Regions from separate parts of the Pseudomonas antarctica genome, predicted to be linked through region 2. Evidence: predicted binding sites of a transcription regulator. Region 2 holds the regulator's gene; the other holds the start of a gene.

Region 1 (14,957 bases), 2.5 Mb from region 2:
TCGTTGCCGCGCCCGTCATAGCGCGGCTTGTAGTTGATGTTTTCTTCCTGGGTCGCCCGCGAGCGCCAGACCAGATGACCTTCTCGGTCGTAGATATAACCGAGCAGGCGGCTGTCAGTGAGGTTGAAGCGTTCGTCCGGCAACTGCGCCGGCATCAGCAAGCGGTTGTTTTCGACCCGCGCGGCGGATATCAGGGTGGTGACGTCCGACGCCAGGCGCTGCTCGATGGAATCCTGCAGCGCCAGGCTGAACGCGCCTTGCATGGCGGGCAACAAGCCCAGCATAAACAGCACGGCCAGGGTGGTGGCCGCGAGCATCAAGCGCACACGTAACGAGCGAATCAACGGCAGCGCTCATTGAACAGGTAGCCCAGGCCGCGCACGGTGTCGATCGGCTTGAACCCGGCCGGGCCTTCCAGCTTGCGGCGCAGGCGCCCGACCAGCACTTCGATCACGTTCGGATCACGCTCGTCGTCATCGGGGTAGAGCTGCTCCATCAAGCGATCCTTGGCCACCACCTGCTGATGGTGACGCATCAAGTATTCGAGAATCCGATACTCGTAGGCGGTCAGCGCCAGCGGTTGCTCATCCAGAGAGGCTTGCTTGCGATTGAGGTCCAGCAGCAGCGGCCCGGCGACGATGGTCGACTGGGTAAACCCGCTGGAGCGGCGCAGCAAGGCGTTCATCCGCGCTTCCAGCTCTTCGAACTGGAACGGCTTGACCACGTAATCGTCGGCGCCGGCGGCCAGGCCCTCGACCTTGTCCTGCCAGTTGCCGCGCGCGGTCAGGATCAGGATCGGGAAGGTCTTGGCCTGGCTGCGCAGTTGGCGGATCAGGTCCAGGCCGCCCATGCCGGGGAGGCCCAGGTCGATAATCGCCAGGTCATGGTTGAATTGCCCGGTCTGGTACAGGGCTTCCTCGGCATTGGCCACGGCTTCGACCACATGACCACTGTCGGTCAGGCGGGTGAACAGGTGATGACGCAGCAGCGCCTCATCTTCCACGACCAGCAATTTCATAAGGCTCTCCAAGGCGATTCAACTGTCCGACAGGGGAATATCATAGCGGCCCTGCAAGTCTTGCGGGCGCAGTTTAATGCCATTGTATTGGCCCGTCAGGTATTCGTAGCCGGTGCGATAGGCGGGCTGAGGCGTGACTTGCCCCAACGACTGCCCCCACGGCGCGGCCTGACTGCCCGCATCGTCGAAGCTGACACGCTGGATCAGGTTGCTGGATTTTTTGGTTTTTTCGCTACCAAATGCCGCAAATGCGCCGTCCGAAGCCTGGACCCCGGCCGTAGCACTGAGCATGGTTAACGCCAACATCAGCTTTTTGATCGCAGTCATGGTGCTTACCTCTACGCGTTTGGCTGTTGAAGCCAGACTACGCAGGCGCCCCTGAACTCCCCCTGAACGGGCTCTGAACCTGGCCTGAATCGTTGCGGGCTATCCACTGGCGTGGCAACTCGGCAAAATACCGCACATGACGCCCCTACCCGCTTGCTGTACCCCACTCGATGCCCACTGGCCGCTGCCCGTTCCATTACCGGGCACGGTGTTTCTCAGCACTCGATTCGACCCGGCCTTACTGATCGCCGACGACTTCCAGCGCAGTGCCGTGCCACCGCCGGCGAGCATCCAGCGCTCGGTGGCCAAGCGTCAGGCAGAATTCCTCGCCGGCCGCGTGTGCGCCCGCGCGGCGTTGCTACAGCTTGATCAGCTCGATTGCGTGCCGGCCATCGGCGAAGACCGGGCGCCGGTGTGGCCCGGGCATATCAGCGGCTCGATCACCCACAGCACCGGTCATGCGGCGGCGATTGTCGCGCACAAGGCGCAATGGCGCGGGCTGGGGATGGACCTGGAGAATGTGCTGACACTGGAACGGGCGGAACGCCTGGCCGGGGAAATTCTCACTGCCGATGAATTGCAGCGCATGGCCGCCTTGCCCCGCGAGCAGATCGCCTTGCTGGTGACGCTGACGTTCTCGGTCAAGGAAAGCCTGTTCAAGGCGCTCTACCCGATCGTGCAAAAGCGCTTCTACTTTGAGCATGCCGAGGTGTTGGAGTGGTCGGCGGCTGGGTATGTGCGGCTGCGGTTGCTGACGGATTTGTCTGCACAGTGGCGCCATGGCACGGAGTTGGAGGGGCAGTTTGTGGTGGACGGGGAGCAGTTGTTGAGCCTGGTCGCTATCAGCGCCTGATAGATAGCTGTCGCAGGCAAGCCAGCGCCCACAGGAGAATGCATTCCAACTGTGGGAGCGGGCTTGCCCGCGATAGCAGTGTCAGGGTTTATCCTGATCCCGCGGCCAACTCAGGCTAAAGCATGCCCCGCCCAAATTATTGCTCTTGCTGATCAACGCCCGCCCGCCGTGCCAATAGATAATCCGTCGCACAATCGACAACCCCAGGCCATGCCCGCCCGACGCACGGGTGCGGCTGTCGTCCAGACGCAGGAATGGCGTAAAGATCCGCTCCCAGGCGCTTTCCGGCACGCCAGGCCCGTCGTCTTCCACATCGATGCGACAACGCACCTGGCCCACCTGATAGCTGATCAACACCTGGCCCTGGGCATGGCGCATGGCGTTGCTCACCAGATTTTGCAGGGCCCGGTGCAAGTAGCGCGGCTCGGCGTCGACCCAGGCGTCATCCCAATGTGCCGAAGACAGGCAGATGCCTCGGGCTACGCTGACCTGCGGGCGCAGTGGCGATAATTCGCCGATCACCTGATCCAGTAACGCATTGAGGTCGACCCGCTGGAAATTCAGCGCCGGTGCGCCTTGCTCCAGGCGTGCGTAGGTGAGCATTTCGTCCACCAGGCCGTCCAAGTCCTGGATGTCGCTGTCCATGCCTTCCAGATATTTGCGCCGCGCCTCAGGGGTGGCGGCGTCGCCGATCATCTCCAGACCAAAGCGCAGGCGTGCCACCGGGGTGCGCAGCTCGTGGGAGACCGCGCGCACCAGTTCGCGCTGGATCGCCAGCAATTGCTGCAAGTGCTCGGCCATGCCATTAAAGGCAGCCGCCAAGCGCCCCACCGAGTCGGCACCCCGAGCCGGTACGCGAACCTCGAGGTTGCCTTTGGCAATGCGGGTGGCAGCCGCCTCCAGGCCTTTGAGGCGTCGCTCAAGCTGACGCACCAGTAAATAGACGATCAAACCAATCAGGGTCAGGCTGATCAGCGCGATCAGGATCAGCCATTGCGGCGGGTAAGGGCTCATTTGATACAGCGGGCCGATTTCCAGTACCCACGGCGTACCGACCATGCCGGCAAACACACGGATTGAATCGCCGCCCTTGCCCAAGGCCATCACCGTATCGCCTTCCGACACTCGACGCCGCTGGTCGTCGTCCATGTCCGCCGCATCCAGGGTCATGAGGTGCATGTCAAAACCAAAACCCTTGGCTTCCTTGATATCTGCCAGTTTCTGCGGCTGCTCGGCGACAGGGAAGCGCACCAGTTCGTCCGCCAGCAGGTAAATAGTCGCGCGGGCCAGTTGTTCGCTGATCTGCTGGACTTCGCCCGTGAGTACCAGTTGCGACTGCTCACTGACCAGACGCAGCACGCGCGCTGCATGCGGCCCGGTCTGCTCCACCAGTACCTGGCCGCGTTGCAGGCGAGTGCGTTGGCCCAGGTCCAACTGCGCATCGGCCAGCGGGCGCAATTCCAGAGGGATGCCCAACAAACGCTCCCACACCGCCAGGGCGCGCTGGCGCTCGATCGGGCTCATGGGCTGCAGGTTGTCGCCCATCAGCGCAAAAGTGCCGTGGGCCAGGCGCTCACGGTACTGGCCGCTGCGCACTTCATTGAGCAGGTGCAAGGCCAGCACGCCCAGTAATGCGACTAAAACCAGGGCAGCACACATACCGCCGTAGATGCGCAGAAAGATCGAGTTCACAGCGGCATATCGGCGGCGGCTTCGGGGACGAACAGGTAGCCCTTGCTGCGGATGGTCTTGATCAGCCGTGGGTGGATCGGATCGTCGCCGATTTTCGGCCGAATGCGTGAGATACGCACGTCAATGGAGCGGTCCTGGCCGTCGTAGCCAATACCGCGCAGGGCGATAAAGATTTCTTCGCGCGACAGAATGCGCCCGGCATTGGCGACCAGCAGCCACAACAGGTCGAACTCGGCGCTGGTCAACTCGATGCCGCCCTCGTGCAGCCAGGCTTCGCGCAGGGCATTGTCCACCACCAATGGGCCAAATTGCAGGCGGCGCTGGTTTTCCACGGCAGCAGGTTCCGCGGGCTCGCTGCGCCGCAGCAAGGCCTGGATACGTGCCAGCAACAAGCGCGGGCGCACGGGTTTACACACATAGTCGTCGGCGCCCATGTCCAGGCCAAGCACCTGGTCCATGTCGTCAGTGCGTGCGGTGAGCATCAGAATCACGCCGTCATAGCGCTCGCGGACTTTGCGGCAGATGCTCAGGCCATCTTCGCCGGGCAGCATCAGGTCGAGGATCACCAGGTCAGGCTGTTCGGCGATGATGCGTGCCGCAGCCTGGGCGCCATCGCTTTCTACCGACACCTGCAAGCCGTTGCTCTCAAGGTATTCACGGGTCAACTCGGCCAATCGCTCGTCGTCCTCGACAATCAATATTTGCCAGGCTTCTTGCTCCACGGGTGATCCTCGTCGCGTTAGAGAGAGTGGTCATGACAATGCGGTCGAATGTGGGAGCTGGCTTGCCCGCGATAGCATCAACGCGGTGTAACTGAATAGACCGCGGTGATGCTATCGCGGGCAAGCCCGGCTTCCACATTTTGATCTTCACCGGTCATACCCTATTTGTAATGTTGTACGGGCATAACAGCGACTGTAAGTAGGCCGATTGTAGCCACGGGCCAGCCCTCCAGCACAAGCCGGGAAATCCATTCGGTGATCACGTTTTTTTGTGATAGGGTTCGCGCGCCCAAAATTCCAATCGGCTGTTTTTACCTTGGAATATTCAGTGACAAACGGCGCAATCCAGCCGCACTGCGGCCTACACGGGCGTTCCATGTTTCATACACATTTTACCCACAGCGTTATCCACAGGTAGTGCGTTGCTAAGACCCCCAAAACGCATTATCTTGTACCTCGGCGCTAAAAAAACCCTACATGTAGGGTTTCAAGCGAAAAACCAAACACAGATCAGACAAGAAACTCAAGTGCTTTCTTGCTCCCGTTTGGTTGAACCAAAGCATTTTTTGAAAGCCCAAACCGCGCACGCGGATGGCAGCCGTTTTCCAGCCACAAGGGCGAAAAACGGTACGGGTGTTGCAGTGTTTGAAGCGAGCAACTGTCACCCAACAGGAATACGGCGCAGGGTTCTTTAAAGGCCCCAGCCGAAGACTTCGGCATGGAAGCGGCGCGATGAGCTCCCTTCCTCCTGTCCCGAAGTTGTTATGCCAGGCCAAGGCCTGTTGTAAGTGCTTCAGGACGGAACGGTGGGCACCGTGATGGTGCCCAAATAAATATAGAATGTGGAGACAACCCCCCATGCAAACCGACACAACTCGCGAGAACCCGCAGGGCTCCGTGCCGCAGGCCGCTGATTCGAACCTGGATCTGTCCGCCACCGCACCTGGCCAATTGCGCGTGATCAAGCGTAACGGCACTGTCGTTCCTTACACCGATGACAAAATCACCGTCGCCATCACCAAAGCGTTTCTTGCAGTTGAAGGCGGCACCGCTGCTGCCTCGTCGCGCATCCACGACACCGTTGCCCGCCTGACCGAACAAGTCAGCGCAACCTTCAAGCGTCGCATGCCATCGGGCGGCACCATCCACATCGAAGAAATCCAGGACCAGGTCGAACTGGCCCTGATGCGTGCCGGCGAGCAGAAAGTGGCGCGCGACTACGTGATCTACCGTGACGCCCGTTCCAAGGAACGCGCTGTACGCACCCCGGCTGAAGAAGCTGCCGTACAAGCTCACCCGTCGATCCGTATCACCCTGGCTGACGGCACGTTTGCGCCGCTGGACCTGGGCCGCCTGAACACCATCATCACCGAGGCCTGTGAAGGCCTGGAAGAAGTCGACGGTGACCTGATCCAGCGCGAAACCCTGAAAAACCTGTACGACGGCGTGGCCCTGACCGACGTCAACACCGCACTGGTGATGACCGCCCGCACCCTGGTTGAACGTGAGCCGAACTACTCGTTCGTGACCGCGCGCCTGCTGATGGACACCCTGCGTGCCGAAGGCCTGGGCTTCCTCGGCGTCGCCGACAGCGCTACCCACCACGAAATGGCCGACCTGTACGCCAAGGCCCTGCCTGCCTACATCGCCAAGGGTATCGAATTCGAATTGCTGAACCCGATCCTGGCCACCTTCGACCTGGAAAAACTCGGCAAGGCGATCAACCACGAGCGCGACCAGCAGTTCACCTACCTGGGCCTGCAAACCCTGTACGACCGTTACTTCATCCACAAGGACGGTATCCGCTTCGAACTGCCGCAGGTGTTCTTCATGCGCGTGGCCATGGGCCTGGCGATTGAAGAGAAGCACAAAGAAGACCGCGCCATCGAGTTCTACAACCTGTTGTCGTCCTTCGACTACATGTCGTCGACCCCGACGCTGTTCAACGCCGGCACCCTGCGTCCACAGCTGTCCAGCTGCTACCTGACCACCGTGCCGGATGACCTGTCGGGCATCTACCACGCGATCCACGACAACGCCATGTTGTCCAAATTCGCCGGCGGCCTGGGCAACGACTGGACCCCGGTACGTGCCCTGGGTTCGTACATCAAGGGCACCAACGGCAAGTCCCAGGGCGTTGTACCGTTCCTGAAAGTGGTGAACGACACCGCCGTAGCGGTCAACCAGGGCGGCAAGCGCAAAGGCGCTGTCTGTGCCTACCTGGAAACCTGGCACATGGACATTGAAGAGTTCATCGAGCTGCGCAAGAACACCGGTGATGATCGTCGTCGTACCCACGACATGAACACCGCCAACTGGATCCCGGACCTGTTCATGAAGCGCGTCTTCGATGACGGCCCGTGGACCCTGTTCTCGCCATCCGAAGTACCGGACCTGCACGACCTGACCGGCAAGGCCTTCGAAGAGCGTTACGAGTACTACGAAGCCCTGTCCCAGTACCCGGGCAAGATCAAGCTGTTCAAGACCATCCAGGCCAAAGACCTGTGGCGCAAAATGCTCTCCATGCTGTTTGAAACCGGCCACCCGTGGCTGACCTTCAAAGACCCGTGCAACCTGCGCAGCCCGCAGCAGCACGTGGGCGTGGTCCACAGCTCGAACCTGTGCACCGAGATCACCTTGAACACCAACAAGGACGAGATCGCCGTTTGCAACCTGGGCTCGATCAACCTGCCGAACCACATCACCAACGGCAAGCTGGACACCGCCAAGCTGGAACGTACCGTGAACACCGCCGTTCGCATGCTCGATAACGTTATCGACATCAACTACTACTCGGTGCCACAGGCGAAGAACTCCAACTTCAAGCACCGTCCGGTCGGGCTGGGCATCATGGGCTTCCAGGACGCACTGTACCTGCAGCACATTCCTTACGGTTCCGACGCTGCTGTCGAGTTCGCCGACAAGTCGATGGAAGCGGTCAGCTACTACGCGATCCAGGCTTCCTGCGACCTGGCCGATGAGCGCGGTGCCTACGAGACGTTCCAGGGCTCGCTGTGGTCCAAAGGCATCCTGCCGCTGGATTCGCAACAGATCCTGATCGAGCAACGTGGCCAGAAGTACATCGACGTTGACCTGAACGAATCCCTGGACTGGGCACCGGTACGTGCCCGTGTGCAGAAAGGCATTCGTAACTCCAACATCATGGCCATCGCACCGACCGCCACCATCGCCAACATCACTGGCGTGTCGCAGTCGATCGAACCGACCTACCAGAACCTGTATGTGAAATCGAACCTGTCGGGCGAATTCACCGTGATCAACCCGTACCTGGTTCGCGACCTTAAAGCCCGCGACCTGTGGGACTCGGTCATGATCAACGACCTGAAGTACTACGACGGTTCCGTGCAGCAGATCGAACGCATCCCGCAAGAACTCAAAGAGCTCTACGCGACCGCCTTCGAAGTGGACACCAAGTGGATCGTTGACGCCGCCAGCCGTCGTCAGAAGTGGATCGACCAGGCTCAGTCGCTGAACCTGTACATCGCCGGCGCTTCGGGCAAGAAGCTGGACGTGACCTACCGCATGGCTTGGTACCGTGGCCTGAAAACCACTTACTACCTCCGTGCCCTGGCTGCGACCAGCACCGAGAAGTCGACCATCAACACCGGTAAGCTGAACGCTGTTTCCAGCGGCAACCACGGTGATGATTCGGTACTCGCCGCCCCAGCCGGCCCGGCCCCCGTGCCAAAGGCTTGCGCGATTGATGAGCCGGATTGCGAAGCTTGCCAATAAGCTAAGCGAGTGAATAAAGCCCGTTAACCCTATAAGAGGTTAACGGGCTTTTTCGTTTTATTGCAGCGTGAAATGCCGCTTCACCTGCCGCTGTATAGCTATATAAATGCGTACGCCTCCCCGTGATCCTCCCGCTGAGGCCGACCGCCTCGCCCGCCCCATAGCTCTATCTGGCCGCCAATGACCGCCATCGAATGGCCGCCGTAGTTCACAACGCCCAACGCACCGCTGGCAAGCTCATCGCTCGTCGTCTGCCGGTACAGGCCTTTGAGGCCCAGACGATCCAGCCCCTCATTGGCGTGTTCACCGTCGTTCAAGCTCACCAACGCATCCATGTAGCTTCGGCGAGCGTTATGATCGTTACCGTAACCTTGCCCGTTATTACCTTCCATATAAGCCCGCATGGCGCTGGCGGCGTACATGAAGTTGGCGTCGGTCATCATGGCCGGATCGTCCCCCATGAACCGAGCCTGTTGTGCCGCCTGCTGTAATTGCCCCTTGCTCAAATGGAGCTGAAACCCGTCCCGCATCTGCACGTCATAGCCATCGCCTGACGCTTTCACGTCCTTGAAAACATCGGTGGGCTTCTGGCCGAACTTCATCATTGCGCTCTTTATGGCTGAAACAGTGATGCAGTTTCCGTCCGGCCCCTGTTTGAAACCACTCCAGATATTGCCGGTTTCTCTGCCCATACCCGGTTTTTTTGCAGGATTGCTATTGTCAGGCTTGTAGTCAGTGAAATTAGCCCCTTTGGTAAACGGCTTGTTACTCATGGACTCTACGGAGCCAAAATTCTTCGGGTTAACTCTACCGCCACCACCGCCACCGCCCGGCGATGGTTTTGGAGAAGGCGCCGGAGACGGAATCGCCTCTTCCGGAAAAAGATCCGGAAACAGCCTCTTCATCCGCGTGAGCCAATCCTCAAATATTTCTTTTTTCAGCTGCTCGAGGATTTCTTTGAATTTTTCATCTCCGAGCGCTTTCCGCTGTTCATTCAGCTTGTCTCGCAGATCCTTGACGGTTTGGCTCTTCGACGTTTTCTCGGCATCATCAAGCTCTCTGAGAAGCTTACCGACAACATCCTTATTGGCATCTACGTCGTCCTTTTTGTCCTCAGAGCGGCTTACGCCCCCCAGGTGCTGCCCTGCCCCACCCACGTCATAACGCACACCCCCAGCCCCATGGCCAGGCACCGATGAATTCCACATACCAAGCCCCTTTTAAAGACAGGATCCAACGCCTTTCGGCTTGATATGTGGAAAGAACGGTGTAGTCAGTTCCAATCAGCGCGTGTCATCTCGCGAACGGGCAGGTGGTGGGAAAAGGGCTAAATGCCAAATGACAGGCAAAAAAAAGCCCCTCGACTGAGGGGCTTTCGCTTCGCTTGCGCGTCAGGGCTACAGCATCAGGTCATCTGAATGATGGTCTGCATGATGGTGCTCTGGGTGGAGATCGTCTTGGCGTTCGCCTGGTAGTTGCTCTGGGCCTTGATCAGGTCCACCAGCTCGTTGGTCAGGTTGACGTTGGAGTTCTCCAGGGATTTGGACACGATCGAACCCAGCGTACCGGCTTGCGGGGTGTCGTAACCCGGCTGGCCCGACGCGAAGGTTTCTTTCCAGGCCGTGCCGCCAGCCGGCTGCAGGCCCTGCTCGTTGTTGAAGCTGGCCAGGGAAAGCTGGCCGATGGCCTTGCTCTGCTGGTTGCTGAAGGTAGCGAACAGCACGCCGTTACCGTCAATGCTCAGGCCGGTGATCTGGCCGGTGGCGTAGCCATCGGTGACCGGCGGGTTGCGGTATGTGGCCGAGTTGTATTGGGTAATGTTGGCCATGTTAATGGCAATCCCGCCAGGGTTGGCGTTCGCACCGTTTTTGGTCCATACGCCGTTGGTCACGGTGCCCGGCACCCAACCGGTCAGCTGCAAGGTGGTGCTGGACGTAGTACCGGTGATAATCCCGGTGAGTTTGCCGGAACCGTCGAAGCTCAATGTCGATGCGACCGGAGGCGTCGAACCCGTGCCGGTAGGCGCCGAACCGTCAGGGTTACGACCATCGATCAGGGTGTAGGACTTCCAGGTGTTGGAATCCGTTTTGACCACGTACTGCACCATTGGGTGAGCGTTACCCTGGGTGTCATACAAAGTGGTGTTGTACTGGGTGCTGAAGGTGGTGGAATCGGTCGGATCAAACGGCTTGACCGTCTGGTCGATCACCGGCGACGAGGAATTCAGGTTACTGGTGGAATCCACCTTGCTGGAAGCCTTCGGCGGCAGGTTCGACAGGTTCAATTGCAGGTCGGTCAGCGCGCCTTTGACGATGTTGCCATCGCCGTCCGCCGCGTAGCCTTGCAGGCGCGAGGTGCCGGTGTTGTTGGTGATGTAGCCGTCTTTATCCGAGTGGAAGGCACCGTTGCGGGTGTATTCCAGCGAACCGTCGCTGCCCTTCTGCACAAAGAACCCGCCGCCCTGGATCGCCATGTCCAGCAGACCGCCGGTGTTGTTGACGTCGCCCTGGGTGAACTGCTGTGACACTGCCGCCAGGTTCACACCGCTGCCGACACTGTTCTGGCCGGTGCCCAGCTTGGACGCCGCGTAAATGTCCGAAAATTCCGCGCGGGACGATTTGAAACCGGTGGTCGCAACGTTGGCAATGTTGTTGCCGGTTACGTCCAGTTGTTTGTTGGCCGCATAGAGGCCGCTAAGGCCGATGTTAAAAGACATGTTTCTCTCCCTCTGCCGTATTTAGGCGGCTCTATGTACCGATAGTCTGGATTTGCGACAGCTTGACGCTGCCCATACCGCCTGCAAGATTCAGCAGCATTTCGCCGCCGGTCTTGCTCAACGTCACGCTGGTCACCGTTGCCGGCAGCGACGTTAGCAGGGCAACCGCGTCGCCCTTGTCATTCTTGGTGCTGGCCGCGAAGGTGTAAGTCCCGGCTGGCGCGACCTCACCGTTGTCGTTCTTGCCGTCCCAGATAAAACTGGAATCGCCGGCGCTTTGGGCGCCCATGTCGATAGTGCGCACCGCATTGCCGTCCTTGTCGGTGATCTTGACGGAGACGTTGCCTGTCGCCGCCGTCACCGCCACCGAGCCGGTCATGCTCTTGCTGGTATCCACCATGGCCGTGTTGGTCTGGGTGATGATCGAACGCCCGACCAGCGACGACGCCTGCAGCGCTTGCGAAGAGCTGAAGTTGCTGGAGATCGCATTCACCGAGTCGTTCAGGGTGTTAATGCCTTCCAGGCTGCTGAACTGCGCCAGCTGCGCCACGAACGCACCGTTATCCTGAGGCGACAGCGGGTTCTGGTTTTTCAGCTGGGTCACCAGCAGTTGCAGGAACGCATCCTTGCCCAGCGCCTGGTTACCCGTGGCCGCCGAGGCAGCCGAGCTGAGGCTGCTGTTGTCCGTCGCGGTCTTGACCTTGGTGTTGAACAGGTCCTGGACCGCCGTGTTGGGTGTAGAAGTGGTATCAACGATGGCCATTATTTGGCGCCCCTTATCACTGACCCAGGGTCAGGACCTTCTGCATCATGGTTTTGGCGGTATTCATCATTTCCGCGTTGGTCTGGAACGAGCGGCTGGCGGAAATCATATCGGCCATTTCCTCGACCACGTTGACGTTGGGGTAGTACACGTACCCCTTTTCGTTCGCGGCAGGATGGTTAGGCTCGTAACGGGCTTCCAGGTTGCTCTGGTCTTCGACCACACCGAGTACCTGCACGCCCTGGCCTGCGGCATCCTGATTCTGGAACAGCGAATCGCCGCTACCGCTCTGGCTACCTTGGCCGCCCTGGAACATGGTGGCGAACACCGGGTGACGGGCGCGGTAAGTCTGATCAATGCTCGAAGACACGGTCTCGGCGTTGGCGATGTTACTGGCGACGGTGTTCAAACGCGTGGTCTGCGCGCTCATGCCACTGCCGGCAATATTGAAAACACTGGCTAGGGACATGGCTTACTCTCCACGCAGGGCTGACATCAGCCCTTTGAATTTGCTGTTGAGCAGGGTGAAGCTGGCCTGGAAGTTCACCGAGTTCTCGGCGTAGGCCGATTGCTCAAGTTGGGCATCGACGGTGTTCTGATCGATCGACGGTTGCATCGGCGTGCGATACAGCAGCGACTCGTCACCATTGCCCAGGCCTTGCGCTTCAATATGACGGCTGTTGGTCATGTTCAAGGCAAAGGTGCCGTTCTTGGTCTTGTCCTGCTGTGCAGCGAGCACAGCGGAGAAGTCCAGGTCCCGAGCCTTGTAGTTCGGGGTATCGGCGTTGGCAATGTTGTTGGCCAGGACTTCAGCACGCTGGGCGCGGAAGCCCAGGGCTTGTTCGTGGATACCGAGCGCTTTATCGAAGCTGATGCTCATGGCGGAAACCTTTAGGCTGACCTGCTTTTCGTATCTGGGTTATAGCAAGGCGCATGCCAATTCGTTCAAAGCCCGTAATTCAAGGGTTTGCGAGGAGAGCGCCTGCGGCATTGCCAGAAAAGCGGCAACGAACTTCCGCGTGGCGCCAGGAAAGCGGCAACCGTGTTTGCCGCTTTTACGCAGTGGCGGCAAACGAGCATAAACACGGTGAGCCCGTTACCGGAGGTTCTTACCGTCCGTCTGCACTGTCATTTCTAACAGTTGTGAAGCACTGCTTCTTCGAAGCCTTATTGGAGCGGAAATCACCTCACTCAAGGCAGAGGCTCACAACGATGAACGTACCGCCGCTCGGTTTCACACTGCAAGATTCCGCACAGCCGATTCCAAACCTGAATACCAACCTGCTGGTTGGCAACTGCGCAGAAGTCAGCTGCAATTTCCCCCTGCTGCCCATGGACTTTGTAAATATAAACATGATCAGCAGCATCCTGGGCGGCGACCATAACCAAAGCTTTTCAATTGGCCAAGCCTCACCCTCTCTCACTACCCTGATACCCCGAGACCGTGTTGAAGCCAATGAGGGCAACAGCGTGCGACTACGGCTGACCATCAGGCGTAACGGGGTCTCCACACCTGCAAATGACGCGACCGTGACCATCAACCGTCGCCCGGTTGTCACGCCGACGCCAGATACAGTCTGGGATTTCAACGACGGCACGCTCCAGGGTTGGGTGCCTCAAGGGAGCTACGTGGGATTACTACGTGTTATCAATAATGAAGTGGTCGCAAACTTGCCCAACAGTGTGCCGGGGGCCTCCCACATCATTACCCGCTCAGTACCGGTGATCGCAGGGCGCACCTATAATTGCAGCTTCAACGCCCGAACAGACTTGCCCGCTGCCGACGGCTCACGCTTGTATATGACGATGAATGGCAAATCGATCGGCCGCGCGGCACCGCTCCTGCCAGGCTTCACGCTATTAGAAAGCGGGACGTTCATCGCGCCGATTACAGGCAGCGTGCATCTGGGTATTTTCAACGAAGCGGTACCCAGGGGTATTCATCAATTGGCCTTGGACACTATCAGTATCACGCTCATGCCCTGAGTACGGCCAACGAAGTAGCACCGATACGTTGCGCCAATAAAAAACGGGAGGCCTTTTTCGGGCCTCCCGTTTTTTATTGCTTAGACGCCAATCACTTGGCCTGGTAAATGATGCCGGGACTGCACTGCACCATCTGGTAATGATCCGGCAGGCCGTTCAACGCCTCCGACGCACCGAGGAACAGGTAACCGCCGCGCTTGAGCGTGCCGTGAATACGCAGCAGGATGTCCTTCTTCACTTCGGCCGAAAAGTAGATCAGCACGTTGCGGCAAAACACCATGTCGAACTTGCCCAGGCTGGCGTAGCTGTCGAGCAGGTTGAACGAACGAAACTCCACCCGGCTCTTGATCGGCGCCTTCACCGCCCAACGCCCGGCCCCTTTCGGGTCGAAGTGACGTTGCAGGCGCTCCGGGGACAAACCACGGCCCAGGGCCAGGCTGTCGTACTCGCCAGTCTTGCAATTGGTGAGCATGGTGCCGGACAAATCCGTGGCCACAATTTGCGCACCGGCCTTTAATTGCCCCATGTTGGTCCGCTCGAACTCGTCGATGGACATCGAAATCGAATACGGTTCCTGCCCCGAAGAGCAGGCGGCCGACCAGATACGCAGTCGCTGGCCCGGGCTGGCCTTGATGGCCTCCGGCAGCACCTTGTTCTTGAGCACTTCGAAGGGGTAGGTGTCGCGAAACCACAAGGTTTCGTTGGTGGTCATGGCATCGACCACCATTTCCTTGAGCCCACTGCGCGGCTGACCCTGAATGCGCTGAACCAACTCACCCAGGGACTTGATGCCCTGCTGCTCCATCAGTTTGTTGAGACGGCTGGATACCAGATATTGCTTGTTTTCACCAAGCAATATGCCACAGGCTTTTTCCAGGAAGACCCGGAACTGTTCGAAATCTAAATTACCCGTAGACAAGGATACCGCCTCTTTAATCGTGTGACCGCCAGGAGGAACTCCCCCTAGCCGTGATCTGCTGCCTTGATCCGGTCGACTACCCGGGATGCCAGGTCATCAGGGCGGAATTTGGCCAAAAAGTCATCAGCACCGACCTTCTTGACCATCGCCTGATTGAATACACCCGACAATGAAGTATGCAGGATGATATGCAATTTTTGCATGCGTG
Region 2 (14,957 bases):
ACAGAAGCAGGCGGCTACGGACCCGGCTCCGATCAAGGGCTATGGCAAGACCATCCAGTATCACGCCCAGCAGAATCGCATCATCCTGATCGACCAGGCCAGGGTTGTCAGCAGCGATGGCAACACCACCGACGGTGAAAAAATCACCTATGACACGGTGAAGCAGATCGCCCAGGCGGGTCGCGCTACCGGCTCGAAGATCGGCACTCCGAAGCCGCGCATCGACATGGTTATCCAGCCGAAGCAGAAAGAAGGCGCCGCCCAGCCTGCGCCCAAACCCGCTGCGAAGAAGGCGAACTAATGGCAACCCTGAAAGCCCAGCATCTGGCCAAGGCTTATAAAAGCCGTCAGGTCGTACGCGACGTCAGTTTATCGATAGACAGCGGCCAGATCGTTGGCTTGCTCGGCCCCAACGGCGCCGGCAAGACCACGTGCTTCTACATGATTGTTGGCCTGGTCCAGGCGGATCAGGGCCGTGTATTGATCGATGACCTGGACGTCAGCAACCAGCCGATGCACGGTCGTGCGCGCGCAGGTATCGGCTATCTTCCCCAAGAGGCGTCGATCTTCCGCAAACTGTCGGTAGCAGACAACATCATGGCGATCCTGGAGACCCGCAAGGAACTCGACCGTGACGGCCGCCGCAAAGAGCTGGAAAGCCTGCTGCAGGAATTCCACATCAACCACATTCGCGACAACCTTGGCATGAGCTTGTCCGGTGGTGAGCGTCGCCGTGTGGAAATCGCCCGTGCCCTGGCCACTGCGCCGAAATTCATCCTGCTGGATGAACCCTTCGCCGGCGTCGACCCGATCTCGGTCGGCGACATCAAGCAGATCATCCATCATCTCAAGGCCAAGGGTATCGGTGTATTGATCACCGACCACAACGTCCGTGAGACCCTCGATATCTGTGAAACGGCTTATATCGTCAACGATGGTCAGCTGATCGCCGAAGGCGACTCCGCCACCATCCTGGCCAACGAACTGGTCAAGGAAGTATACCTGGGCCACGAGTTCCGCCTGTAAGCACTGTGGTGTCTGGCCGTTCGCCAAAGCGCGCGGGAGTCAATAAAAACCTCCGGTTTTTTATTGTTACCGCGCTCTAGGCAAAGCCCCCGACATCAGGCATATAATTTGCTTATGTTTGGCGCTCACGCGCCCTGTCGTGGATGGCGCATTGCGCCGGCGAATAAGGTGTTAAGCCCCTGCCATGAAACCATCGCTAGTCCTGAGAATGGGCCAGCAGCTGACGATGACACCGCAGCTGCAACAGGCCATCCGCCTGCTCCAATTGTCGACCCTGGACCTGCAACAGGAAATCCAGGAGGCCCTGGAGTCCAATCCGATGCTCGAACGCCAGGAAGAAGGCGACGACTTCGATAATGCAGACCCGCTGGCCGACAACATCGAGCAAAAACCCAATTCCGACGTGCAGGAACCTTCCTATCAGGAAACCGCCCCTACGGTGGACAACCTTGAGGAAGGCGAATGGAACGAACGCATTCCCAACGAGCTTCCGGTAGACACCGCCTGGGAAGACGTTTACCAGACCAGCGCCAGCAGCCTGCCCAGCAATGATGATGACGAGTGGGATTTCACCACCCGCACCTCCGTCGGCGAGAGCTTGCAGAGCCATTTGCTGTGGCAATTGAACCTGGCGCCGATGTCCGACACCGATCGCCTGATCGCCGTGACCCTGATCGACTGCATCAATAACCAGGGTTATCTGGACGAGACTCTCGAAGAGATCCTTGAGGCTTTCGATCCGGAACTGGACATCGAACTGGACGAAATCGAAGCCGTCCTGCACCGCATCCAGCAGTTCGAGCCCGCCGGTATCGGCGCGCGCACGCTGAGTGAGTGCCTGTTGCTGCAACTGCGCCAACTGCCTGCCAAGACCCCGTGGCTCGCCGAAGCCCAGCGCCTGGTCACCGACTACATCGACCTGCTGGGCAGCCGCGACTACAGCCAGCTGATGCGCCGTATGAAGCTCAAGGAAGACGACCTGCGCCAGGTCATCGAGCTGGTGCAGAGCCTTAACCCTCGCCCGGGCTCGCAGATCGAGTCCAGCGAAGCCGAATATGTCGTTCCCGATGTGATCGTGCGCAAAGACAACGAACGTTGGCTGGTGGAGCTGAACCAGGAGTCGGTGCCTCGTCTGCGGGTCAACCCGCAATACGCAGGTTTTGTGCGCCGTGCCGATACCAGCGCCGATAACACCTTCATGCGCAACCAGTTGCAGGAAGCGCGCTGGTTCATCAAGAGCCTGCAAAGCCGCAACGAAACCCTGATGAAAGTGGCCACTCAGATCGTCGAGCATCAACGCGGCTTCCTGGAATACGGCGACGAGGCCATGAAACCCCTGGTCCTGCACGATATCGCCGAAGCGGTAGGCATGCATGAATCGACAATTTCCAGGGTGACCACACAGAAATTCATGCATACCCCACGGGGTATTTATGAGCTGAAATACTTTTTCTCCAGCCACGTAAGCACCTCCGAAGGCGGCGAATGCTCGTCCACGGCGATCCGCGCGATCATCAAAAAACTGGTTGCCGCGGAAAATCAGAAAAAGCCGTTGAGTGACAGCAAGATCGCTGGTTTACTGGAGGCACAAGGCATTCAGGTCGCCCGTCGAACCGTCGCCAAGTACCGCGAGTCCCTCGGGATCGCGCCTTCCAGCGAGCGTAAGCGTTTGATGTGACGGGCGGGCCATAGCGTTCCAGTGGCAGGCGCTTTTGCCTGTCGCTTTATGCACTGGCAACGAAGGAGAAGCTGTATGCAAGTCAACATCAGTGGACACCATGTAGAAGTCACCCCTCCATTGCGCGAATATGTCGAGCAGAAGCTGAAACGACTCGAGGGTCATTTCGACAAGATCACCAATGTGCAGGTCATCATGAAGGTCGATAAGCTTCAGCAGAAAATTGAAGCGACCTTGCAGATACCCGGTGGCGAAGTGGTCGCCAATGCCGAGCATGAAGACATGTATGCATCGATCGATGCCTTGACTGACAAGCTTGACCGCCAACTTAAAAAGCATAAGGAAAAGCAGCAGAGCCTTCTTCAAGGCACTGGCCGCTAACACTCCCCACCCATGATTCGACTTGAAACCATCCTGACCCCCGGCCGTTCCCTCGTGAACGTGCCGGGCGGCAGCAAAAAGAAAGCACTCGAACAAATTGCCAAGCTGATCAGCCACGAAGTGCCTGAACTGGATGAGCAAGTTGTCTATGAGGCGCTGATTGCCCGTGAAAAACTCGGTTCAACCGGTTTTGGTAACGGCATCGCCATTCCCCATTGCCGCCTGCAAGGCTGTGAGTCTCCAGTCAGCGCCCTGCTGCACATGGAAAAACCTATTGATTTCGACGCCATCGACGGTGCCCCGGTCGACCTGCTGTTCGTCCTGCTGGTCCCGCAAGCCGCCACCGATGCGCACCTGGAACTGCTCCGGCAGATCGCCAGCATGCTCGACCGCAAGGAAGTACGCGACAAACTGCGCAGTGCCAACAGCAATGAGGCGCTCTATCAGGTTGTCCTGGATGAACAAAACGGGCAGTAATCATGCGTTTGATCATCGTCAGCGGCCGCTCCGGCTCGGGTAAAAGCACCGCCCTCAACGTCCTTGAGGACAACGGATTTTATTGCATCGACAACCTGCCCGCCGGTTTGCTGCCGGAGTTGGCGGAACGTGCACTGATCCACACCGAACTGGCGCAGCCTCTGGTTGCCGTCTCGATTGACGCCCGAAACCTGCCCAGCCATCTTCAGCGCTTCCCGCAATTGCTTGAGGAAGTACGCGCCAAGCATATTAATTGCGATGTGCTCTACCTGGACGCCGATGAGGAGACGCTGCTCAAGCGCTTCTCCGAAACCCGTCGACGCCACCCCCTCAGCAGCCCTCACCGCTCGCTGGCCGAAGCCATCGAGGACGAGACCACGCTGCTGGGACCGATCATTGACCTCGCCGATCTCAAGATCAACACCACCGGCCTGAACCTGTATCAATTGCGTGATGCGATCAAGCTGCGCTTGTTGAATCAGCCGGAGCCTGGCACCGCATTTCTGGTCGAGTCATTTGGCTTCAAGCGTGGGATGCCGGTGGATGCAGACCTGGTGTTTGATGTGCGCTGCCTGCCCAATCCTTACTGGAAGCCGGAGTTGCGTGATCAGTCAGGCCTTGATCAACCGGTGGCCGAGTACCTGGCTGCACAGCCGGATGTCGAGGAGATGTTCCAGGACATCTCCAGCTACCTGCTCAAATGGTTGCCGCGCTTTGCGGCAAGCAATCGGGCCTATGTCACCATTGCCATCGGCTGCACCGGCGGCCACCATCGCTCGGTCTACCTGACCGAACGCCTGGGCCAGGTGCTGCAACAAACCCTCAAGAACGTTCAGGTTCGCCACCGCGACCTTAGCTGAAAGGAACACCCCCGCGATGCCCGCTCTGGAAATTGAAATCATCAACAAGCTGGGCCTGCACGCCCGCGCTTCAGCTAAATTTGTCGGTGTTGCCGGGCAGTTTCCTTGCCAGATCCGCGCCGGGCGCACTCCGGAATCCATGGTCGACGGTAAAAGTATTATGGCCATGATGATGCTGGCCGCCGGCAAGGGCACCAAGATTCATTTAAAGACGGAAGGCGAACAAGAGCAGGAAGCGATGGACGCGCTGGTGAAGCTGATCAATAACTTCTTTGATGAGGGTGAGTAAACTCACCCTTTGAGGCGGGTGTGAGGCTGCAATGGCCTCACCCTAAAGCAGTATCCATCACCATCATCAAACAGAACCCGACGCACAACCCCAGGCTGGCAAGCTTTTCGTGACCATTACGGCGCGACTCGGGGATCACTTCGTGCGTCACCACCAGCAACATCGCCCCAGCCGCCAGCGCGAGCCCCAGCGGCAACAAAACCTCCGCCAGGCTCACCAACCACGCACACAGCACAGCAAATACCGGTTCAACCAGGCCCGACGCCGCGCCGATCAGGAACGCTTTGACTCGCGACATCCCCGCCCCGGCCAAGACCAGTGCGATCACTAAACCTTCCGGTACGTCCTGCAGGGCAATCCCCATGGCCAAGCTGTCGGCATCCGGCATTCCTCCACCTGCCGAAACGCCTACCGCCATGCCTTCCGGAATGTTGTGCGCAATAATGGCAAATACGAATAGCCAGATGCGTGGGGGAATCACCGGTTTATCCGGCGTGCCCACCAGCATCTCCGGGTTAGCGCCTGATACCTTGCGGTCGACCAGATAAAGACCGAACGCCCCGAGCATGATCCCGAAGCTGATCAAACCACTCGCGCCCCAAGGCGAAAGCCCAAGGCTTTGGGCTGCTGCAATGCCCGGCACGATCAGCGAAAAGGCCGTCGCCGCCAACATTACCCCGGCACCAAAGCCCAGCAAGGTATCGCTCAGCGCCACCGGCATCCGGCGAATCACCAACACCGGCACCGCGCCCAGTGCCGTGCCGAGCGCGCAGATCGCGCCGCCCTGCAAGGCACGCAAGATACGCGGTTCAAGGTCCAGCCAGGTCAGCCCGTGTGCCACCAGCAACGCAGTCCCTGCCAATAGCAGCAGCGAGCCAAACGCGTAACGAAACATTCGCCCACTGCTGATCGCCAGTGTTTCAGTGCCCATAGTCGGCCTTAGATCTTGTTATAAATAAATGTCAGGCCACGGCGGCCTGGTAGCGTGCAGCGACTTCCGGCCAATGGATGACGCTATAGAAGGCATTGATGTATTCCGGGCGACGGTTCTGGTAGCGCAGGTAGTAAGCGTGCTCCCACACGTCCAGACCCAGGATCGGCGTGTTGCCGCTCATCAGCGGGCTGTCCTGGTTACCGCTGCTTTCCACCACCAGGGTCTTTTGCGGGGTAACGCTCAGCCAGGCCCAGCCGCTGCCAAACCGGGTCAAGGCCGCTTTGGTAAAGGCCTCCTTGAAACTGTCGAAGCCACCCAATTGCTCGTCGATGGCTTTGGCTAACGCACCTTCTGGCTTGCCACCGCCCTTCGGCGACATCACCGCCCAGAACAACGAGTGATTAGCATGACCGCCGCCCTGGTTGATGACTGCAGCACGCAATTTTTCCGGCAATTGCTGAACGCTGGACACCAGTTTCTCAACCGGCCAGCCGGCGAACTCGGTGCCTTCGACCGCTGCATTCAGGTTATTGATGTAGGTCTGGTGATGCTTGGTGTAGTGAATTTCCATGGTTTGCGCATCGATATGCGGCTCCAGGGCATCGTAGGCATAAGGCAAGGCCGGCAAGGTGTAGGACATATCAATGTGCTCCGTAATAGGGGCTGCTGGGGGTCGACGTACCCGGTTGCGCAGCAGTGCCACCCAGCAAGCGATGGGTACGCGGGTACTCGCCGTGATCGCTGATGAAATTCAACAGCTCGACATAAGTTTTGCTGCTCTGGCGCAGCGCCGCCTCGCGTAATTGCGGGCTCATGCGCGGGTCTTGCAGGGTCTGCAGCAGGCGCTGGTGGATAGCACAAAGGTATTCCGCGCTTTCTTCAGGCTGGTTCAGGCGCAGGTGCAGGTCCGCCAGGTTGTGATGGGAAATGACGCAGGCCGCCACTGCTTCGTCGGCATCCGCCCAACGCTCGAATAACACTTGAGCCAGGGCCAGGGCTTGCAAATAGGCTTCGCGAGCGTCGACCAGCTCGCCTTGCATAAAGCAGCGATTGGCCCGTTCGATCGTGCGTTTCCAATGCTCCATGGTGAACCTCCAAAGCAGAGTCGGTGATTACACGCCGCCGGCTGTGAGCTTTTCCGGATCCAACAGGATTTCCAGTTGGCTACGTGGCAAGTCGGTGTGCTCGAGGGCGACATCAATCACCGGGCGGCCTTGCTGATAAGCCTTCTTGGCAATTTCAGCGGCTTTTTGGTAACCAATGATCGGGTTGAGTGCAGTGACCAGGATCGGGTTACGCGACAGCGCTTCCTTGAGCTTGGCCTCATTGACCTTGAAGCTGGCGATCGCCTTGTCGGCCAGCAGCCGGCTGGAGTTGGCCAGTAGTTCAAGGCTGCTGAGCAGGTTCTGGGCAATGATCGGCAACATCACGTTCAGTTCGAAGTTACCGGACTGGCCGGCGACGGTAATGACCGTGTCATTGCCAATAACTTGGGCGGCGACCATGGCGGTCGCTTCCGGGATCACCGGATTGACCTTGCCCGGCATGATCGAAGAGCCTGGCTGCAGGCCTTCCAGCTCGATTTCACCCAACCCGGCCAATGGGCCGGAGTTCATCCAGCGCAGGTCGTTGGCGATTTTCATCAGCGACACGGCGGTGGCTTTCAGTTGGCCGGAGACAGCGACGGCGGTGTCCTGTGAGCCGATCAATGCGAACAGGTTTTTGCCCGGCGTGAATTTCACGCCGGTGAGGCTGCTCAGTTGCTGGCTGAAACGGGCCGCAAATTCCGGGTGTGCGTTGACCCCGGTGCCGACCGCCGTGCCGCCCTGGGCCAACGCCTGCAAGCTCGGCAGCAGGTCCTGCAAGTGACCGATATTGGCCTTGAGCTGTTGCGCCCAGCCATTGAGCACCTGGCTCATGCGCACGGGCATCGCGTCCATCAGGTGCGTGCGGCCGGTCTTGATGAAGGGGTGGACTTGTTCAGCCTTGTGTTCAATCACCTGAACCAAGTGCAGCAGGGCCGGCAAGGTTTGCTCATGCAGGACCAGCGCTGCGCTGACGTGAATGGTGGTGGGAATGATGTCGTTGCTGCTTTGGCCGCAGTTCACGTGGTCATTGGGGTTGACCGGCTCGCCCAGCAGGCGTGTGGCCAGGGTCGCAATGACTTCGTTGGCGTTCATATTGGAACTGGTGCCGGAGCCGGTCTGGAAGATATCCACCGGGAAGTGCGGCATGAAATCGCCTTCGAGCAAGCCTTGGGCAGCGTCGACAATGGCCTTGCCCTGCCCTTCGCTGATTTGCTTAAGGTCGACGTTAGCCTTGGCAGCGGCAGCTTTGGCCAGGATCAGTGCGCGAATGAATTGCGCCGGCATGCGTTGGTTGCTGATCGGGAAATTATTCACCGCGCGCTGGGTTTGCGCACCATACAAGGCCTCGGCAGGTACTTGCAGTTCGCCCATGCTGTCGCGTTCGATACGGGTGTTACTCATCGGAAGATCCTTGCACCAGGTCAGAAACAGAAAGGGAAGGCAGCAATTCACAGGTCGCCAATTGCCAGGCAAAGGTCTGCCAGCGCTTGAGGCGGCAGGCGCAGTGGGAAAGTTTTTCCATGTCGCGTAATGGACGCCACGCCTGGTCCAGACACATGGATCGCCAGTGCCAGGGCAAGGCAATATCGCTGGCGGTGTCGATCAGCAGGTGGAAGGAGGTTTCAGCGATCGTCCACGGATGGGTCGCGGTGCAGCACGCCAGGTATCGACCTTCATTGAGGTAATGTTCAATCAGGCGAGGTTCGTTTGGATCGAGGCCGCAGCGAATCTGACGACTCATCCAGCGCCAGCTCTCCAGGTAAGGATCCTCATGCAGGACAGAACTCATGGTCCACACTCACTCGATAATGAGATTTATTATTAAATGATATTAAGAATCAAAACAAGAGCGGCACGTCAATCCGCTAATGGCTCAGCCACAAAAAAGGCGCGCCATCGATAAGATGGCGCGCCTTTTTCGTTAACCTCCTAGGGGTTAGCTGCCAGCGACAGTCATCCGCTCGATCAATACAGAACCCGTGCGAATGTTACTGCGCAGTTCCAGGTCATTACCCACTGCGACGATCTGCTTGAACATATCGCGCATGTTGCCAGCGATGGTCACTTCCTGAACGGCGAATTGAATTTCACCGTTTTCCACCCAGAAACCTGCCGCGCCGCGTGAATAATCACCGGTAACCATATTCAGGCCACTGCCCATCAATTCGGTCACCAGCAAGCCGCGACCCATGCGACGCAACAGCGCCGCCTGATCTTCGTCGCCATGGGTGACGAACAGGTTGTGCACGCCACCGGAGTTGGCTGTGCTTGGCAGGCCAAGCTTGCGGCCGGCGTAAGTGCCCAGTACGTACGACACCAACTCACCCTTCTCGACAAACGGCTTGGCATAAGTGGCCAGGCCATCACCGTCGAACGCTGAGCTGCCCATGGCACGCATCAGGTGCGGGCGTTCATCGATGGTCAACCACTCAGGGAACAGTTTCTGGCCGATAGCGCCTTCAAGAAACGAAGACTTGCGGTACAGGTTGCCGCCGGAAATCGCGCCCAGGAAACTGCCGAACAAGCCACCGGCCAGTTCAGCCGAAAACAGCACCGGCACTTCGCAAGTCGGTACCGGGCGGGCGCCCAGACGGCTTGCTGCACGTTGCGCCGCGCGCTGGCCGATGCTGGCTGGGTCGGCCAACAATTCGCCCTGGCGGCTTACGTCATACCAATAGTCGCGCTGCATCTGGCCGTTGGCTTCGGCGATCATCACACAGCTCAAGCTATGGCGAGTGGAGGCGTAACCGCCGATAAAGCCATGGCTGTTGCCATATACGCGACAGCCTTGATGCGTGCTCAACGTAGTGCCGTCAGCGTTTTTAATGCGGGGATCGGCATCAAATGCCGCCGCTTCGCAAGTCAACGCCAGTTCGATTGCCTGTTCGGGCGTGATATCCCAGGCGTGAAAAAGATCGAAATCCTTTAAGTCCTTGGCCATCAGCGCCTTATCTGCCAGGCCCGAGCTTTCATCTTCGGAGGTGTGCTTGGCAATTGCCAACGCCGCGGCGACAGTCTCGCGAATCGCTTCCGGCCCACTGGCCGAGGTACTGGCCGACCCTTTGCGCTGCCCCACATACAATGTGATGCCAAACCCCTGGTCGCGGTTGAATTCGACGGTTTCCACTTCCCGCTGGCGTACCGACGTCGACAGCCCCTGCTCCAGCGAGACCGCCACTTCACAGGCACTGGCCCCCTGGCGCTTGGCCTCGGCAAGGATCTGCTCGACTTGTTCCTGCAGTGCCGGTAACGCTTGCGGACCGACGCTTTGGGCTGCACTCATGGTTTTCTCCACTCAAATTCTGCTTTCGGTTAAGGCCATCGAGCGACCGGGCCGGACAAGCGGCCCCCGACTGGTTATCATGGCGGCGTTTCTTTGCGGACTGCCACCATGGTTGATTCTTACGACGACTCCCTCGATGGGGAGAAAAGCAAAACCCAGGTCAAACGCGAGCTGCATGCTCTGGTTGATCTTGGCGAGCGCCTTACAACGCTCAAGCCTGACTTGGTTGCAAAACTGCCACTGACCGACGAAATGCGCCGGGCCCTGGCTGATGCGCCTAAGCACACCGCGAATATCGCGCGTAAACGGCACATCATGTTTATCGGCAAACTGATGCGCGATCAGGACACTGACGCCATTCTGACCTTGCTCGATCAACTCGATGCCTCCACTCGCCAGTACAACGAACGCTTCCACAACCTGGAACGTTGGCGTGACCGCCTGATTTCGGGCGATGACGCTGTGCTGGAGAAGTTCGTGTTGGACTACCCGGACGCGGACCGCCAGCAACTGCGCTCCCTGATCCGTCAGGCCCAGCACGAACTGGCGCAAAACAAGGCTCCGGCCACCAGCCGTAAAATTTTCAAATACATCCGTGAGCTGGACGAGACTCAACGCGGCCTGCGTTGATCCTCTTCCCCGGGTGGCGTTCTGCGCCACCCGAAGCTCCGGCTCTTACGAGCCCGTGCCACCCACGGTGATCGCATCAATCTTCAAGGTTGGCTGGCCAACGCCGACTGGCACTGATTGCCCATCTTTGCCGCATGTGCCCACGCCACTGTCCAGCGACAGGTCGTTACCGACCATCGACACCTTGCTCATGGCTTCCGGCCCGTTACCAATCAACGTTGCCCCTTTGACGGGCGCGGTAATCTTGCCGTCTTCGATCAGGTACGCTTCGCTGGTGGAGAACACGAACTTACCGCTGGTGATGTCCACCTGACCACCGCCGAGGTTGGCGCAGTAGATCCCGCGTTTTACCGAAGCGATGATTTCCGCCGGATCGCTTTCGCCACCGAGCATGTAGGTGTTGGTCATACGCGGCATCGGCAGGTGCGCGTAGGACTCGCGGCGGCCGTTACCGGTACGCGCCACGCCCATCAGGCGAGCGTTGAGCTTGTCTTGCATGTAACCCTTGAGCACGCCGTTTTCAATCAGCGTGGTGCACTCGGTCGGTGTACCTTCGTCGTCGACGCTCAGCGAGCCACGGCGACCGGCCAGGGTGCCATCATCGACAATGGTGCACAGCTTGGATGCGACCATCTCGCCCATGCGCCCACTGTAGGCCGAACTGCCCTTGCGGTTGAAGTCGCCTTCCAGGCCATGGCCAACGGCTTCGTGGAGCAACACACCGGACCAGCCCGAGCCCAACACCACCGGCAATGTACCGGCCGGCGCCGGAATCGCTTCAAGGTTGACCAGTGCCTGACGCAGCGCTTCACGGGCATAGCCCATGGCACGGTCTTCAGCGAGGAAATAACGGTAGTCGGTGCGCCCACCACCACCATGACCACCACGCTCACGGCGACCGTTCTGCTCGACGATCACACTGACATTGAAACGCACCAGCGGCCGTACATCCGCCGCCAAGCCGCCGTCAGTGGACGCCACAAGGATGCGCTCCCACACACCGGCCATGCTCACGGTGACTTGCTGGATACGCGGGTCGAGGGCACGGGTGGCCGCGTCGATACGCTTGAGCAAGTCGACCTTCTCCGCACGGCTGATCACTTCCAGGGGGTTATCCGGAGCGTACAGCTGGGCCACGTCCTGGGTGCTGAACGCCTGCACCGTGCCGTTCTGGCCTGCACGGGAAATCGAGCGCGCCGCACGGGCAGCCAGGCCAAGGGCTTCAAGGGTGATAGCGTTGCTGTAGGCAAAGCCGGTCTTTTCACCGGATTGCGCCCGCACGCCCACGCCTTGATCAAGGTTGAAACTGCCTTCCTTGACAATGCCGTCTTCGAGAGCCCATGACTCCGAAATCTGGCCTTGGAAATACAGATCAGCCGCGTCGATGCCCGGCCCGGCCAGATCACCGAGCACGGTTTGCAAACTTTCGATGGTCACGCCACCGGGTGCCAGGAGGTGTTCACTGACTGAGGACAACAACTCGCTCATAGGTTTGGCCTTAAATTCATCGTTCCGAAGCAGGTCGCTGCGCGCCCTGCGAGAAAAAGCGCCGATGGTTGACCACCGGCATGCGCGCCCGTATCGACGCCTGTTCACTGCTGTCGCGTTCGGCCAACAACACCGCCTCGCCTTGATCCTGTTGGGTCAGCACTCGCCCCCAAGGGTCGACAATTGCCGCGTGGCCAAAGGTTTCCCGTGGGCCTGGATGCACACCGCCTTGAGCGGCCGCCAGCAGGTAGCACTGGGTTTCAATGGCGCGCGCGCGGATCAGTACATCCCAATGCGCGGCACCGGTCACCGCCGTGAAGGCCGAAGGCGCGGTAATCAATTCCGCCCCCGCCGCGCGCAATTCGCTATACAGCTCCGGGAACCGCAAGTCATAACACACCGTCAGGCCCAAGCGGCCCACCGGCGTATCCGCCACCACCACATTGCTCCCGAAAGCATAGTCGTCGGATTCACGATAACGACCTCGCGCGTCCGCTACGTCCACATCGAACAGGTGCAGCTTGTCGTAACGGGCAACGATTTCACCCCGATCATCGATCAGCAGCGAACAGGCGTTGGACTTGGCGTCAGGTTGGTCCTTGGGCGGCAGCGGCAAAGTGCCGGCCACTATCCATAAGGTGAGGTCGCGGGCGGTCTGTTTCAACCATGGGAGGATCGGGCCTTCGCCCAACGCTTCAGCGCGGCCAATATCGGCCACGTCACGACGCCCCATGGCAGCGAAGTTCTCAGGCAGAACTGCCAGCTTCGCACCACCTGCCGCCGCCTGCTCCAGCAAGCGCCGGGCCTGTGCCAGGTTGGCCAGCACATCACTCTGGCTGACCATTTGAATTACCGCAAAGGACATAGGCCGACACTCCGTAAAAGGCATGCGTCCATGCTACTCCACAGGCTCTCAGTTTGGCTTTTCAAATGGCTTGTCGAAGGTGATTTTGGGATCCTTCCAAGGGCCTTCCACTTTGTATTGCACACTGGCGAAGCGCGAAACACGATCACCGATCAGCTTGTCGATCAGGAACAATGCGCCACCAATGGCCGGCGCACCCACGATCAGCGCGGCAATCGGCAGGTTATTGGTGACCGGTAATGTGACCAGCAACTTGGCGTCGACACGGTCAGCCACCAGATCCAAGGTGCCATTGAGCTCCAGGTTGGTAGAGGGCCCCGTCATGGTGATCGGCTCACGGGTCACAAACACACCATTACTGGCGGCCAGCAAACCTTTGACCCGGTCATAACTCAAGCCTTTGCCGAGCAAGTCGGAAAAGTCCAGGCGTAAACGGCGGCCAATGGAGTTGAAGTTCAACAACCCAAACACCCGCAAGGCCTGGGCGCCACCATCCACCTCAACAAACTGACCTTTGCGGAATGCGGCATCCAGACTACCGGAGAAACGCTTGGGCCCGACCCACGCCGGCGAACCCGGCCAACGACCATCCACGTCCAGGTGGAATTCATCGCTGGTTACCGTCGGCGCAAAGCCCCAGCCCTTGAGCACATCAGCGATATTCTTGCCATCCAGGCGGCCCTTGTACCAACTGCTGCTGGCACCGGGTGCACCTTCCCAGCCACCGGCGCCTTTGAGCTGCATCCCCTTGAGGCCCAAGTCCAGGTTGTTGAAGGCCAGGCCTTTGGCGGTCGGTCGAATCTTCAGCGACCAGGCGCCCACCAAGTCAGGCCCCTGGAACAGTTGGTTGATAGCGATATCCAGTGCAGGGATGTCTTTGGGGTCGATATCCGCCAACGGATCCGGCGCATTTTCGTCCGCCTGAACGGTAGGGTCTACGGCCGGTAATTTCACATACTGCAGGTTGATCGCAATGGGTGCGCCCTTGGCGTCCGGCAAATTTACCGCGCCTTTGGCCTGCTGACTGTCCAGCTGCAAGCCCCAGGCTGCCGGCTTACGATCAAGCTGCAAGTTGACCTGGTCAAACTGAGTACCAAAGCCGGTCAGCTTGCCCACCTTGAAGTCCGCACCACTGAGCAACTGCTTGGCACTCCCGCCGGGGTCATTACCCGCGTAGCGGTCGACCAGTTTTTTCCACGGGTCGATGTCCAGTTCAGAAAGCACACCGCGAATACGCAAGCCTTTGGCGGCAGGCAGCACGGCGTCACCATTGCCAAGGAACAGCTCCCCGCGACCGTCATTGAATTTATCCGCCGGCGCAGCAAAGGTAAAACTCGCCAGCTCGCCGTAACTGAACCAGTAACGCCGCTCGGCACCCTGCAAGGTCATGCGGAATACGCTGTCGCGGCCCTGGCTGGCGGGCATACCGAAAGGCGCCGGCAGGTCCACCGCTACGCCTTTCATATTGGAGCTGACCATCAGTTGGCTGTCCGCGCCGTCCAGGGTCAGTTGCAATTGGTAAGGAATATCGCCGGACACCGGCAACGGTTGGCTGATTTTCAACCAATCCGTCAGCCGCTTGACCGTGACCTGGCCCTTGGCAGTGACTCGCGTACTGATACTGCCCGGCTTGCCATCGGCAAGGATCTGCGCCGTGATGGGGCGATCGAACGCCTTGGCCGAGATGTTCTGGCCGCTCAGGCCTTTGGCGCTGTCGAAGCGGAAATCGCCCTTGAGCTGGGTCAGATCCAGAGTCGGCTCCGCCAATTGCAGGCGAGCCTTGTCAGTCTGAAAGTCCACGACAATATTGGGCTCGGTGCCCTTGGCCAAAGGAATGTCCAGATCCAGCTTGCCTTGCAGGTCACCTTCGCCTTTCCAACCGACGAAAGTCGAGCCAGTGCCTATTGGCGCGTCCTGGAGGATTTTCAGGCCATCGCCCAAACCACCCGCAAACCCGC

What was found. Region 2 encodes sigma-54, which starts transcription at its own class of promoters, with help from an activator protein. Its sites were predicted from a motif close to ANTGGCATNNANNTTGCTNT; they were not measured.
Region 1: a site for sigma-54 is predicted at 12,766-12,785, ahead of flgB (flagellar basal body rod protein FlgB). Genes of this name have one in related genera too.

The regions. Positions count from the first base shown of each region.
Region 1 is NZ_CP015600.1:4,937,644-4,952,600, forward strand. Features, by position in the region: gene A7J50_RS22375 (ATP-binding protein) at 1-344, opposite strand, end outside; gene A7J50_RS22380 (response regulator) at 341-1,018, opposite strand; gene A7J50_RS22385 (hypothetical protein) at 1,037-1,345, opposite strand; gene A7J50_RS22390 (4'-phosphopantetheinyl transferase family protein) at 1,482-2,198, shown strand; gene A7J50_RS22395 (ATP-binding protein) at 2,280-3,890, opposite strand; gene A7J50_RS22400 (response regulator) at 3,887-4,612, opposite strand; gene A7J50_RS22405 (ribonucleoside-diphosphate reductase subunit alpha) at 5,471-8,365, shown strand; gene A7J50_RS22410 (hypothetical protein) at 8,464-9,573, opposite strand; gene flgE (flagellar hook protein FlgE) at 9,771-11,081, opposite strand; gene flgD (flagellar hook assembly protein FlgD) at 11,113-11,844, opposite strand; gene flgC (flagellar basal body rod protein FlgC) at 11,861-12,313, opposite strand; gene flgB (flagellar basal body rod protein FlgB) at 12,317-12,724, opposite strand; gene A7J50_RS22435 (hypothetical protein) at 13,057-13,830, shown strand; gene cheR (protein-glutamate O-methyltransferase CheR) at 13,922-14,749, opposite strand; gene A7J50_RS22445 (chemotaxis protein CheV) at 14,794-14,957, opposite strand, start outside.
Region 2 is NZ_CP015600.1:1,033,253-1,048,209, reverse strand. Features, by position in the region: gene lptA (lipopolysaccharide transport periplasmic protein LptA) at 1-301, shown strand, start outside; gene lptB (LPS export ABC transporter ATP-binding protein) at 301-1,026, shown strand; gene A7J50_RS04480 (RNA polymerase factor sigma-54) at 1,211-2,704, shown strand; gene hpf (ribosome hibernation-promoting factor, HPF/YfiA family) at 2,780-3,085, shown strand; gene ptsN (PTS IIA-like nitrogen regulatory protein PtsN) at 3,098-3,562, shown strand; gene rapZ (RNase adapter RapZ) at 3,565-4,422, shown strand; gene A7J50_RS04460 (HPr family phosphocarrier protein) at 4,439-4,711, shown strand; gene A7J50_RS04455 (ZIP family metal transporter) at 4,749-5,642, opposite strand; gene A7J50_RS04450 (superoxide dismutase) at 5,674-6,285, opposite strand; gene A7J50_RS04445 (hypothetical protein) at 6,287-6,730, opposite strand; gene A7J50_RS04440 (class II fumarate hydratase) at 6,758-8,134, opposite strand; gene A7J50_RS04435 (hypothetical protein) at 8,127-8,522, opposite strand; gene pmbA (metalloprotease PmbA) at 8,670-10,016, opposite strand; gene yjgA (ribosome biogenesis factor YjgA) at 10,125-10,646, shown strand; gene tldD (metalloprotease TldD) at 10,692-12,134, opposite strand; gene A7J50_RS04415 (carbon-nitrogen hydrolase family protein) at 12,151-12,999, opposite strand; gene A7J50_RS04410 (YhdP family protein) at 13,048-14,957, opposite strand, start outside.